Regions from separate parts of the Cellvibrio sp. QJXJ genome, predicted to be linked through region 1. Evidence: predicted binding sites of a transcription regulator. Region 1 holds the regulator's gene; each other region holds the start of a gene.

What was found. Region 1 encodes sigma-54, which starts transcription at its own class of promoters, with help from an activator protein. Its sites were predicted from a motif close to TGGCACANNNNTTGCNNT; they were not measured.
Region 2: a site for sigma-54 is predicted at 1,812-1,829, ahead of NNX04_RS18550 (pilin). Genes of this name have one in related genera too.
Region 3: a site for sigma-54 is predicted at 1,620-1,637, ahead of NNX04_RS04665 (flagellar basal body-associated FliL family protein). Genes of this name have one in related genera too.
Region 4: a site for sigma-54 is predicted at 1,987-2,004, ahead of NNX04_RS16575 (ammonium transporter). Genes of this name have one in related genera too.

What each region holds. Positions count from the first base shown of each region.
Region 1 is NZ_CP101662.1:2,024,055-2,027,454, forward strand. It holds gene lptB (LPS export ABC transporter ATP-binding protein) at 1-600, shown strand, start outside; gene NNX04_RS08805 (RNA polymerase factor sigma-54) at 768-2,420, shown strand; gene hpf (ribosome hibernation-promoting factor, HPF/YfiA family) at 2,525-2,815, shown strand; gene ptsN (PTS IIA-like nitrogen regulatory protein PtsN) at 2,892-3,341, shown strand; gene rapZ (RNase adapter RapZ) at 3,354-3,400, shown strand, end outside.
Region 2 is NZ_CP101662.1:4,285,448-4,288,847, forward strand. It holds gene pilB (type IV-A pilus assembly ATPase PilB) at 1-1,562, opposite strand, end outside; gene NNX04_RS18550 (pilin) at 1,879-2,421, shown strand; gene tfpZ (TfpX/TfpZ family type IV pilin accessory protein) at 2,497-3,243, shown strand.
Region 3 is NZ_CP101662.1:1,086,374-1,089,773, reverse strand. It holds gene NNX04_RS04670 (flagellar hook-length control protein FliK) at 1-1,450, shown strand, start outside; gene NNX04_RS04665 (flagellar basal body-associated FliL family protein) at 1,686-2,243, shown strand; gene fliM (flagellar motor switch protein FliM) at 2,254-3,309, shown strand; gene fliN (flagellar motor switch protein FliN) at 3,299-3,400, shown strand, end outside.
Region 4 is NZ_CP101662.1:3,846,483-3,849,882, reverse strand. It holds gene NNX04_RS16590 (hypothetical protein) at 1-205, shown strand, start outside; gene NNX04_RS16585 (hypothetical protein) at 371-961, shown strand; gene NNX04_RS16580 (polysaccharide lyase) at 1,086-1,868, shown strand; gene NNX04_RS16575 (ammonium transporter) at 2,036-3,355, shown strand.

The DNA of each region.
Region 1 (3,400 bases):
ACCACCTGCTTTTATATGATCGCCGGTTTAGTACCGGCAGATAATGGCAGCGTATTAATTGATGATCGCGATATCACCCAACTGCCAATTCATGGACGCGCACGTGCCGGTATTGGTTATTTGCCACAAGAAGCATCCATTTTCCGCAAACTTACCGTCGCCGATAACATTATGGCGATCCTTGAGACTCGCAAAGACCTGAATCGGGAAGCACGCGCAGAAAAACTGGAAGCACTGCTAAACGAATTTCACATCACCCATATTCGCGACAGCCTTGGCATGGCACTCTCAGGTGGTGAGCGGCGCCGGGTAGAAATCGCCCGCGCACTGGCGACAGACCCTAAATTTATCCTGCTCGATGAACCCTTTGCGGGTGTTGACCCGATTTCGGTTAACGACATCAAAGAAATAGTCCGTCACCTCAAAGATCGCGGGATTGGCGTTCTTATTACCGACCACAATGTACGCGAGACCTTGGACATCTGCGAGACTGCCTATATCGTAAGCGAAGGGCACATTATTGCCGAAGGTGATGCCGATACAGTGTTGAGTAACAGCAAAGTCCGCGAAGTCTATCTGGGCGAACACTTTCGCCTGTAAGTTCAACAAACTCTTTAACTACCCGACAAACAACTTGACAAGTAATATTATTTGGCTACTAGGCATAAAGCTTGCTTAAGTATGTTGCTTGAAGCGCAAACCCTGACTAAACTCCACCTAACAGATGTTTTCCATCCCGCGTTAAATAAGGGTTTGTTGCTACAACAATGAAACAATCTCTCCAGCTTAAACTCGGCCAACAGCTGACAATGACTCCCCAACTGCAACAGGCGATACGTCTTTTGCAGCTCTCCACGCTGGATCTTCAACAGGAAATCCAGGAAGCGCTCGAATCCAATCCCATGCTGGAAGTTGAGGAAGGTTTTGACTCAGCAACTACCAGCAGCGATTACGAAGGCAGCGCGGACGATAAGATTGATTACACCCGCCAGCAGGAAATTGCTGCAGAATCCGGCACCGACAATAGCGCCGACTTCAGTGCCAGCGACAATTTCTCGTCATCAACCGCTGATAACTTCAACGAACCAGGCTACGGCGAATCTGAAAGTTTTGGCGAGGGCGAAAGCTTTAGCGATGGGGAATCCTTTGGTGATAGCGATGTCTATGGTGAAGGCGATAGTTTCAGCGCCGACAGCGGTGACTGGAGCGACTCGATTCCCAGCGATTTACCGGTAGATACCAGCTGGGACGATGTTTACCAAACCTCATCAACCGGCAGCTCCAGCAACTACGACAATGAAGACAATGATTTTGAAAGTCGTCGCGCCGTTACCGACTCACTCTATGATCATTTGATGTGGCAACTCAATTTAACGCCCATGTCAGATCGCGACCGGGTGTTAGCGATGGCAATTATCGACGCGGTTGAACCCAGCGGCATGCTGTCTATTACCATCGAAGAAATATTCGAAGGAATGCGTGGCGATTTTGAAGAGCTGGAACTGGATGAAGTTGTTGCAGTTCAACACCGGCTGCAGCAGTTTGATCCCTGCGGTGTGTGCAGCCAAAACTTATCTGAATGTTTATTGGTGCAGTTACAACAGTTTGACCCCAAAACACCCTTTTTGGATTCGGCAAAATTAATCGCCAAACTTTACTTGCCTATATTGGGTAGTCGCGACTACCGTCAGTTAATGCGCCGCACCAAACTGAAAGAGGCCGAGTTGAGCCAGGCCATCACCCTGATCCAAAGCCTAAACCCTCGCCCAGGCGATATTATTGCCAGTGGTGACACGGAATATGTAGTACCGGATGTGTTCGTTGAAAAGCGCGATGGCCGCTGGATTGTTGAATTAAACCCGGAAATTGCACCGCGCCTGCGTATCAATTCCAATTATGCCTCCATGGTAAAGCGCGCGGACTCGAGCAGCGACAACACATTTCTCAAGGATAATTTGCAAGAAGCCCGCTGGTTCCTGAAAAGTTTACAGAGCCGCAATGAGACTCTGCTTAAAGTAGCCAGTTGTATTGTGGAAAAACAACGCGGGTTTCTCGATTACGGCCCCGAGGCTATGAAGCCGCTGGTGCTGCACGATATTGCTGAAATTGTTGAGATGCATGAATCCACTATTTCGCGGGTAACCACCCAGAAATATATGCACACACCGCAGGGTATCTTCGAACTGAAATACTTTTTCTCCAGCCATGTTAGTACCGATAGCGGCGGCGAGTGCTCTTCAACAGCGATTCGCGCAATTATTAAAAAGTTGGTGAGTGCGGAAAACCCCAAAAAACCGTTGAGCGACAGCAAAATCACCGACCTGCTCGCGGAACAGGGAATTCAGGTAGCGCGTCGTACCATTGCAAAATATCGCGAGTCGCTGAATATTCCACCCTCTAATGAGCGCAAAACCATTTAATTATCATTAACCGGTTATAAATACGAAATTCGGAAGAAAATCACGGACGAGCTGTTAGGTTGTGCTGATCACAACCATTTTGTTTCTATCGAGAGGAAGTATCTATGCAAATAAACATCAGTGGTCATCATTTGGAAGTTACCGATTCGCTGAAAGACTATGTCAGCAGCAAAATTGAGCGCCTGAGCCACCACCACGATCGCATTACCAGTACTCACGTCATCCTCTCCGTCGACAAGTTGATTCAAAAAGCAGAAGCAACCATCCATGTCAGCGGCAAAGATTTGTTTGCGGATGCCACTCACGAAGATCTGTACGCAGCAATTGATTCATTGGCCGATAAGCTGGATCGCCAATTAATTAAGCACAAAGAAAAGATGCGCAGTCATCGCTAACCCACCCTGGAGGCAGCGAGATCATCTCCGCTCACTGCCTCAACAATTGAGAGATTCCTGGTAATCACCTCCTACCATGCAAATTCAAAATCTTATTAGCCCCGGCCGAACCTTGTGTGCCGTTGAAGGCGGCAGCAAAAAACGTGCTCTGGAACTACTGGCCAACGCCATCGCACAGGATGTTCCTGGCATTGATGCCGATGAGTTATTTCGCCGTTTGATTGGTCGCGAGCGACTTGGCTCAACCGGTATAGGACACGGCATTGCCATTCCGCATTGCAGGGTTGAAAACTGCAGCGGCACGATCGGTGCACTCCTGACATTGGCTGACCCGATTGACTTTGATGCCATAGATTCCCAGCCTGTGGACATTCTCTTCGCCATGTTAGTGCCCGAAGATGCTCATGATGAGCACCTACAAACACTGGCCGCTCTGGCTGGGGCGCTGAATAATGCTGACTATCGCCAGCGTTTGCGTGCTGCCGATAGCGATGCCGCACTTTATCAGGTCGCTATAGCGCCTTAGCAGGTCAATACCATGCACCTCGTGATTGTAAGCGGGCTTTCAGGCTCAGGAAAAAGTAC
Region 2 (3,400 bases), 2.3 Mb from region 1:
ATGCGAACCACTTCATATACCCCCACGCGCCCTTTATAACCGTTATTGCACTTCTCGCAGCCGCCGGGGTGAAACAATTGAAATTCCGCCCGAGGAATCCCAATTTCATCAAAACCTTCTTGGGTAAGGATGTCGGCAGGAATATCGATTGCTGGCTTTTTGCAGGCACTACACAGTCTGCGCGCCAGCCGCTGAGCAATAATCAAACTCACACTGGTTGCTACGTTAAATGCAGGTACACCCATATTCAACAAGCGCGTCAAGGTTTCCGGCGCAGAGTTGGTGTGCAGGGTAGATAAAACCAAGTGACCTGTTTGTGAGGCTTTAATTGCAATTTCAGCGGTTTCAAGGTCGCGAATTTCCCCTACCATAATCACGTCAGGATCCTGACGCAAGAAGGAGCGTAGTGCTTCAGCAAATGTAAGGCCTACGCGCGAGTTCATCTGAACCTGGTTAATACCTTCAAGGTTAATCTCCACTGGATCTTCTGCAGTAGAAATATTCACTTCGCTGGTATTCAAAATATTTAAACCGGTATAGAGCGACACGGTTTTACCACTACCCGTTGGGCCTGTTACCAGAATCATGCCCTGCGATTGAGATAGTGCATCCATATAGAGTTTTTTCTGCTCGTCTTCATAACCTAATGCATCAATCCCCAATTTGGCGGAGCTGGGATCGAGAATACGCAATACAATTTTCTCGCCGAACAAGGTGGGCAGGGTATTTACCCGGAAGTCGATAGCGCGAGTTTTGGAAACTTTTAATTTTATGCGGCCGTCTTGTGGCAAGCGACGTTCAGAAATATCCATTTGCGACATTACTTTCAGCCGCGCTGCCATACGAAATGCAAGGTTTACCGGCGGGCGAGACACCTCGTGTAAAACACCATCGGTACGAAAGCGGATGCGGTAGCTTTTTTCATAGGGTTCAAAGTGAATATCAGAGGCACCGCCTTTAATTGCATCCAATAAAACTTTATTGATGTATTTAACAATAGGAGCTTCATCGGTCTCACTGGTGTCATCATGTGTTGCCGTGTCGCTAACGGCCTGAACATCCAATTCGTCCATATCGTCATCAAGGCCACCTAATGCATCACCAAGTGATTCCTCTTGCGAGTTTAGGTATTTATCAATAGCAATCTGAAGTTTGTCTGCCTCCACTAGGACAGCTTCAGTATTAATCCCTGTATTGAATTTAATTTCATCCAGTGCATGCAAATCGGTAGGGTCGGTGACAGCAAGAAAAAGGCGGTTTCCGCGGCGCGCAATAGGTAAAGTGTGGTGTTTGCGGATCAGTTTATCGTCAACTAGTTTTTGCGGAATCATCTCCTTGTTAAGCGCGTTTAAATCGAAAACAGGTGATCCGAACTCTTCAGATGCAATCAACGCCAGTGTGCGCGCATCCACTATGCCATTGGCAACCAAGTGTTGTGCGAAGGGAATTTTATCTTTCTTTGCTTGCGCGACGGCTTTTGTTGCCAGCTCAATCTCTAAAATGCTGTCGGCGACAAGTCTGCGAGCCAGTCCATTTAATGACACAGGTGTTGGATTATTCATCTGTTATGCCATAGGTTACGAGTGTTATAAATAAAACGATTATTTGTGCCAATACTACCTCAACTCTAGCAGCTAACAACCCGCAGGCCTAACCTAACTCGCCAAATTAGCTAATGTTTTTCTATGGGTGACAAAAAATGTCAATTAATGCCTGTTTGTGGAGTGGGCTGGTCTTCAAACCATCAGGAAAAAGTTGCTTTCTGTGATTAATGTCTCGCAATATTGCGTTTTTCGTGTCTTGTAGTCGGTTGGCACAGCTGTTGCTAAACTCATTCTGTGTGTTGTTTAAAAATCAATAATCCTCCGGAGTTTAATTATGAAAAAAGCAATCCAGAAAGGTTTCACCTTGATCGAACTGATGATCGTTGTAGCTATTATCGGTATTTTGGCTGCAGTAGCTCTGCCTGCGTATCAGGATTACACCGTTCGTGCGCGTGTGACTGAAGGTGTTGGTTTGGCGGGTAGTGCCAAACAATTGATCGGTACTGATGCAAATACTACTGCTGAGTTGACTGCTCTGGCTAATACTTACAATGCGCAAGTTAATGGTAACGGTGCGTCAAGTAAATATGTAACTAGTGTGCAGATCACGCCGGCTTCAGGTGTGGTTACAGTTTTGTTTAATCCTGCGAACGTTGGTGGTTTCCAAGCCGGTAGTGATACGTTGGTATACACTCCTTATGTAACTAACAATGCGGGTGCTGTTGTTCTTTTGGCTGCTGCTTTGGCAGCAACCGAATCTGGTCCGATAGATTGGGCTTGTGCGTCAGATTCAAATGCTGTTGCTACGGCGCGTGGATTCGCCAACGTGTCGCCAGGTACTCTGCCTGCTCGTTTTGCGCCAAGCGAATGTCGTTAATTTTAATAGTTGCATGTTCACAAAAAAGGCGCTTAGGCGCCTTTTTTGTTTTTTCTTTTTGGTGGGGGTTCTGGTATGTGGGTAGCTAAATGTGTTGCTGCGGCTAAACACAGTTTGGTAACACTGGTGTGTGCTATCGTGACCTATATTCTGGTCTTTTATGTTTGGTATCCCGATGTGTTTGCGCGGCTTATGCCGGGGACAAAATTATTTTTGCTGGTGTTGTGTGTAGAGGTGGTGCTGGGGCCTTGCATATCCTTGGTAATTTTTAATCCGGCCAAGTCCAGGCGTGAGTTAGTTGTTGATTATTTAGTTGTCGGTTCCATTCAGCTTGGTGCTTTGGTCTATGGCGTTTTGAGTGTTGTTGATTCACGCCCTGTTTATGTTGTTTTTGTTAAAGACCGCTTGGAAATTGTTTCTGCTGCTGAGCTGGATAAGTCTGATTTGCTGGAGGCATCTTCACAGCAATTTTCTGAAATACCATGGTCTGGTCTAAGATTTATTTGTGTTCGTGAGCCGCGTGATACGGCAGAAAAAGAGCGGCTGTTATTCGATGAAATACCGTCAGGAAAGGATGTTCAGCATTTGCCTCGTTTCTATCGCGAATGTGATAAAAACGAGCTTTCGCAGCGTGCCTTTGCAATATCAAAGCTTAAATCTATTGCTGCGATGAGAGACATGGATGCGGTTAGCTCTGAGCTCATGAAGCTTGATGATAATAAAATCTGGCTACCTATAATGGGCAAAATGGGTGTTTGGGTGGCAATTTTTGATCGGTTATCCTCAGCGCCTATTCGCTACATTCAATTTGATCCTTTTTAATAAGCTGACGATTTTGGTCATAAATGTATTTTTTGTGCCTCAGCAATCAGCATTAATGTGGATAAGTATTTAAAAAGCTATGTTTTTGCTCATTTTTATTTTTGGTTTGCAATTTGCAACGGGGGAGTTTGTTCTCTTTTTGTAACTTGCAATGGTG
Region 3 (3,400 bases), 940 kb from region 1:
GAATAACGGCAACCTCTTGGATAGTCTGCTGGCTACAAGCAACGCCAGCACAGCACCCAAAAAAACGGCCAAGCCCCAACGCCAAACCTCATCCGCTGAGGGCTTTCAAAATACCCTGGAGCAGCTGCGGCCAAAAGTTGCCGCCCGCAAGCCTGAACCAACGGCAGCCCGTGCCGAACCTCATGCGCGCACCGATTCACATCGCCCTGACGTGCAAGAACCAAAGCCTGATATTCCTGCGCAAGCCCGCGCCCGTAGCGATAACCACCAGGAGCGTCCCGCAGCAACAACGCCTGCCTCCGACAGCTCTCATTCAACCACTAACGACCATCAGTCCCCTAAAGCGAAAGTGTCTGCTACAGAGGGCGAGCAACTCACTGAAGAGGTATTAGTTGAGGAGGGGTTAGCATCTGGACTATCGACAGATACAGAAGCCGCGCTCCTAACGGAATTGGTTGATGACCAGCTAATCGTCACAAATACCGATGCTACCAGCCTGCCGCTGGAAGAAAATATAGAGGGTTTTCTGCTGAGCCTGGAACAACCGGGAATTTCGCTTGCTGAAACTACGCCGGAATTGTTGTCTGAGCTTCAGCTTGCGGGGGTGTTAAACCCGGCAGCTGATACTGAGGTGATATTGCCTCCAGCATTTGCTAATCAGTTGGCAGCTATGTCTGGTACGCTCCTCAGTGGTACTGCAGCGTCACCCCTAACACCGCTGGCTAATAATGGCGTATCTACAAACTTGCTAACCCCTGAGTTGATGGCGGAAGGGGAAACCTTGGCGCTTTCACAAGAGGGTGATTCAGAATTGTTAGTGGCTGATGGGGAGGTGTCAGATAACCCCGATTTGCTGTTACTGAACGCCAAAACCATTATGAACAAGCTGGCTGAAGCCAGTGCCAGCTCGCTGGATAAAGGCTCACCGGCAGGGGATTTGCCCAAGGCATTAACTGCTGCGGCTCCTGCCGTGGAGGCGCTCAGTCGCTTGAATGAAGCCCAGTCACCGGCGGCACGAAGTTTTGTGGTGCAAACCGGTGTGCCGGTCACTCTTGGGCAACCGCAATGGGGTCAGGCGGTAGGTGAGCGGGTGTTATGGCTGGCGGCGCAAAATGTCAGTGCAGCAGAAATTCGCCTCGACCCACCCGAGCTGGGGCCGATGCAGGTGAGAGTCAGCGTTAATCAGGAGCAGGTAAACGTCAGCTTCACCAGTCCTCACCCTGCGGTGCGCGAAGTATTGGATCAACAATTAAACCGCTTGCGCGAGATGTTTTCGGAACAGGGGTTAAATCTGGTGGATGTTGATGTCTCGGATAAATCGTTTGCCCAGCAAGATCAGGAGCGGGGTGAATCGAGAAAAAATGAAACATCAGCTGCAGAGGATGAGGAGCTTGCGCCATTAACCAGTTCGATACTTGTGTCTAATCGCTTGGTGGATCATTACGCCTGATCCAAACTTTCTTTCTTAAACACTCAATCCTCCATTGCATAAGCATTCTGGCGTGTGCCCCTGATTCAGGGCGCACGCTAGCGCATTGTTTTTTCTCGCTTTTATAGGCTATTTCCCGCGCTAAACTTCGCAAAGCCCGGTTCCACTGCTAAGCTTCCTAGGGCGATACTGGCATAAGTATTGCTCGACCCCTTTTAAGTCCGCTATTAGCCCAAGAAAGTGACGGAGTTTTGACATGGCTCAGGCCCCCAAAAAAGCAAACGATGCCGGCGCTGATGCCGATGCAACCAAGAAAAAGAAAAAACTCCTATTGATGATTGGTGTGGCTGTGGCACTGGTTACGCTTTCTGTGGGGGGGACTGTGATTGCGCTTAAAATGTTGTCACCACCCGCCGCCGAAACTCCAGCCGCTGATGAAGCACCTGCACCTACCTTAGCTCCGGCTATTTATTTTGAAATGACCCCCAATTTCACCATTAACTTTACCGTTAACGGTCGTCAGCGTTATCTACAGGCAGCGATTACACTTTTATACCGCGACCCGGCATTGGAAAGTTTATTAACCCTGCACATGCCCGCTATTCGCAACGGCTTGGTGATGTTGTTAAGCAATAAAAATTTTGATGAGTTGCAAACGCCGGAAGGTAAAGAGCAACTTAAAGCCGACTCCTTGGTAGTTATTCAAACACTGCTAAAAAAAGAACAGGATGCACTGGCTGCCAGCGACCCCGAGAAAGAAGTCCCGCTCGCGACGGTTGAGCAAGTTCTGTTCACCAATTTTGTAATGCAATAAGGAAACCGCCGTGCAAGATTTACTCTCGCAAGACGAAATTGACGCGCTCCTTCATGGTGTCGATGACGGCGATATAGATACCGACTCGGACATAGAACCGGGTACGGTCAAAACCTATGACCTGACCAGTCAGGATCGTATTGTGCGTGGGCGTATGCCTACGCTGGAAATGATCAACGAACGTTTTGCGCGTTACACTCGCATCAGTATGTTCAACCTGTTGCGTCGCACCGCCGATGTTTCGGTTGGCGGCGTGCAAATTCAAAAGTTTGGCGAATACGTGCACACACTTTATGTGCCTACCAGTTTAAATATGGTGAAGTTTCGCCCGCTGCGCGGTACGGCATTAATTATTCTGGATGCGCGTTTGGTATTTAAATTAGTGGACAATTTTTTTGGTGGCGATGGCCGTCACGCAAAAATTGAAGGCCGCGAATTTACGCCAACGGAATTGCGGGTGGTGCAAATGGTATTGAATCAGGCGTTTGTGGATTTAACCGAAGCCTGGAAAGCCGTTTTCCCCATCAATTTTGAATATGTGCACTCGGAAGTAAACCCATCACTCGCCAATATTGTTAGCCCGAGTGAAGTAGTGGTGGTCAGCACTTTCCATATTGAACTGGATGGGGGTGGGGGTGAAATGCACATTACTGTGCCTTACTCCATGATTGAACCCATTCGCGAAGTATTGGATGCCGGTTTACAAAGCGATAGCGATGAACATGATGAACGCTGGGAAAAAGCGCTGCGCGAAGATGTGCTCTCCGCCAAAGTAGATTTGGAATGCGACATAGTGCGCCGCGATATTACCTTGCGCGATATTGTGGATTTAAAAGAAGGCGACATTATTCCCGTAGAGTTCCCGGATTATCACGTACTTACGGCGAATGGTGTGCCCATGTTCAGAACGCAATTGGGGCAGTCCAACGGTTTTCTCTCGTTGAAAATTCGTGAATTTATTGATCGCAGTAGTGCTTACAATATTACGGGCACTAAGGCAGAACAAATCGCAACTATGAAAGGCGAAAGCCACGCGGCTTCTAAGGGTGAAAAAAATGGCAAGTGATGATATCGATCAGGATTCAATGGCGGACGATTGGGCTGCGGCGATGGCTGAACAGGCCGATGTGGATGAGGCTATGGCTAATGCGGTTACT
Region 4 (3,400 bases), 1.8 Mb from region 1:
ACGGGTAAATTTCATTTCGAATAACCCTATTAAAAATGCCGTCGAAAAAGACTGGCTGAACACCACCAACAATGAAACCCTGGCATTACATAAAGATAAATTATTAATCCCTCTTTTTGGGCCAAACATTTATCAACGATTGGAAGAAAGCAAAAAAAAGGCACTTGAATTAAAAAAAGAACTGGATCGTCCTTTAGAAGAATAAAACTAACCTCACCAGCAATCATCAAATGCCCAAAATTTTGGGCATTTGATAGCAACTAGTTCCTCCCCGAATACAAAAAATATGCATGACGCAAAAATAACACTTCGAATCCTTGCTTTCTTAATTCCCCTATTGTGCTCATGCAAACCAAACGCCGAGCCTATATTGAAAGAGGAAACATACGAAACAAAAACTATATTCTTCACTAGAGAAGATGACGCTTCTCCCATGGGACACTGGAAAACAAATATCGAATACCCAGTAATATTAAACAACAGCCCAACAATTAAGAAAATCAATGCTTCCATTTTACAAATGACCACAGAGTTTCAATGCGATGATCAAAATGGGGATAAACAATTTCATGCAGAAGTTACTCTGACAAATGGCAAAATTTTCAGCCTCAAGTTTTCAGACTCTTGGTACTGCCCTGGAATGCCGTATACTAAAGGTAGAACCGGCGCAATAACATACAACTTGAAAACTGGCGAAGAAATTGAAATCAATAATGAAATTGAACGCAGCATGAGTGTAGAGTTAAATAAAAAGCTTAATAGCGGCCTGACCAAAGCATTAAAAATAAAGCAAATAGAGGAGGGGTGCCCAACCGAATCAGGTTACTTCTACTTAACAAGACATGATGTGGTTTTTGTGAACAAAAGTGATGACCAAGAAACCTTGCAATGTGAAGTTGAGTTTAGGATCAACCGCGAAGAAATGAAAAAATACATCACAGAGAACTCTGCCCTTCTGTAAGCCTAGCTGCGGAAAGCATTCGCATTTGGCGACTGCTATCCACTAGCGATAAAAAGCAGAGCAGGCAAGCTACATGTAAGACTTAATTATCGCAACAACCCTACAGCCAAAGAAAATAACGCCCATGAAACAAGCACTCCAAGCAGCAACCCTAGCCTTATGTTTTTACACACTCAATGCCAGCGCCAGTATTCTCTGGCAGGGTGATTTTGAAACCGGCGATATAAGCCAGTGGAGCACACCGATTAATCCCGCAGGACATTCGGTGATTTCAGACTGCGTATTTGACGGCAAGTACGCCGGAAAAATCACACTCACCGGTGATGAATCATTTTTGTGGCACGGCAATAAAGATTTGAACCGCAGTGAATTTCACCATCGCTATACGGTAGGTGAAAACAATGAAGGCGGGACACAGGAAGGGAGCGATGCTTTTTTTGCGTTTAGTTTTTATTTGCCGAAAGAATTGAGCAAACACAAACACGAATTGGGTTATTGGGAATCCGACAAAAGCTGGCAACAAATGTTTCGCTTCAACATTCACGGCAGCGAATTGAGTTTTCAGGAAACTGCCGCAAAAAATGTGCTGTGGAAATTGCCCAAGGGCGCCGCACCCGGCCAATGGCACCGCGTCGCCTTGCATATTCACTGGTCAACAAACCCAAAACTGGGTTCAACCGAAGTCTGGGTCAACGGCAAACACATGGGCAAAAATAATTTCCAAACCCTGCCAGTAAAAGACGCCCTGATGTTTACCCAAATCGGCATTCTGCGCAGCCAGGAAAACAGCACCGAAGAAATATTAATTGATGGTGCCCTGCAAACTGACAACCTCACCGAGTTGTTGGAACGCAATCGTTATTTGATAGGCAAAACCTGCCAACCAACAGCGACCGTATCGCACTGATCATTTCAGTGCAATGCGATGCACCATACAAAATAAAAAGCACAACAAAAGTGCAGTGGACTATCAAATTTCATTGCTACGTCTCAACTAAAGCACGCCGTTGGGCGGCCACCCTAAATGGCACATGAGTTGCAAAACTACCTTCATTCATATCAAAGGTGGTGCTTATGCGATTCGTTTATCTTGCACTTGCTTTCTTTCTCTCCTCGCTCAGTGCCGGCAGTCATGCCAGCGAAACTTCCATCGCCGATTTAAGCAGCTCACTTAACAGCAGTTGGGTGGTGCTCGCAGGTGTTCTTGTGTTTTTTATGCAGGCCGGTTTTGCGCTGGTGGAAAGTGGCATGTCGCGCGCGAAAAATGCGGTGAATGTCATTATGAAAAATTACATGGATGTGTGCGTGTGCAGTTTAATTTTTTGGGCACTGGGTTACGGATTGATGTTTGGTATTAATACTACCGGCTGGTTTGGCAGTAGTCATTTTTTACCGGCAGATTTAAGTGATTGGGATTGGACCTTTTTATTTTTTCAAATGATGTTTGCCGCTACCACAACAACAATCGCCAGCGGCGCCATGGCAGAGCGCGTGCATTTTTATGCGTATTTAATTGGCGCCTGCGTGATTGCCGGGTTCATCTACCCCGTATTTGGCAGCTGGGCATGGGGCAGTAATTACGAAGGCGATGGCTGGCTCAAAGCGATGGGGTTTATCGACTTTGCAGGCTCAACGGTTGTGCATTCCATGGGCGGCTGGATTGCCTTGGCCGCCGTGATAATTTTAGGGCCGCGCCTCGGCCGTTTTAGTCACAGCGGGGAAGCGCGACGTATTCCCGGCCACAACTTAACCATGGTCGCACTGGGCGGATTTATTCTCTGGTTCGGTTGGTTTGGTTTTAACGCCGGCTCCACGGTGGCGGCCAATAGCAGCATCGGCAAAATCGCACTGAATACTCACTTGGCGGCCTGCAGCGGCGCGCTGGGTTATATGCTCATCAGCAAATTATGTAAGCAGGCGATTTTATTAACCGGCACGGTCAATGGCAGCCTCGGCGGTCTGGTTGGTATCACCGCGGGTTGCGCCACCATGGAGCCGCTGTTTGCCATGCTCACCGGAGTGATCGCCGGTGTTATTAGTTTCCTCGGCCCGAAATTATTAACCAGTTGCAAAATCGACGACGTAGTGGATGCAGTGAGCGTACATGGTTTTTGCGGCGCTTGGGGCACATTGGCAGCGGGAATTTTTTATGCGGGCGACATGTTTGATATGAGCCGCATTACCGTACAACTTATTGGTATTGGCGTCGCCTTGGTGTGGGGCTTTGGAATTGCTTATTGCGCATATCTTTTAATTGACAAATTGGTGGGCATGCGCGCCAGCAGTTTGCATGAACAACGCGGGCTGGATTTCACCGAGCACGCCGAAATTGGCTACCCGGAATTTCAGGATACCCGCGCACTGAATCAAGAGGCGTTAAACGCCCAGCGCTAACTGCGCACTAAAAACCACTCGCTAATCGCTCTCTATAAAACCGAG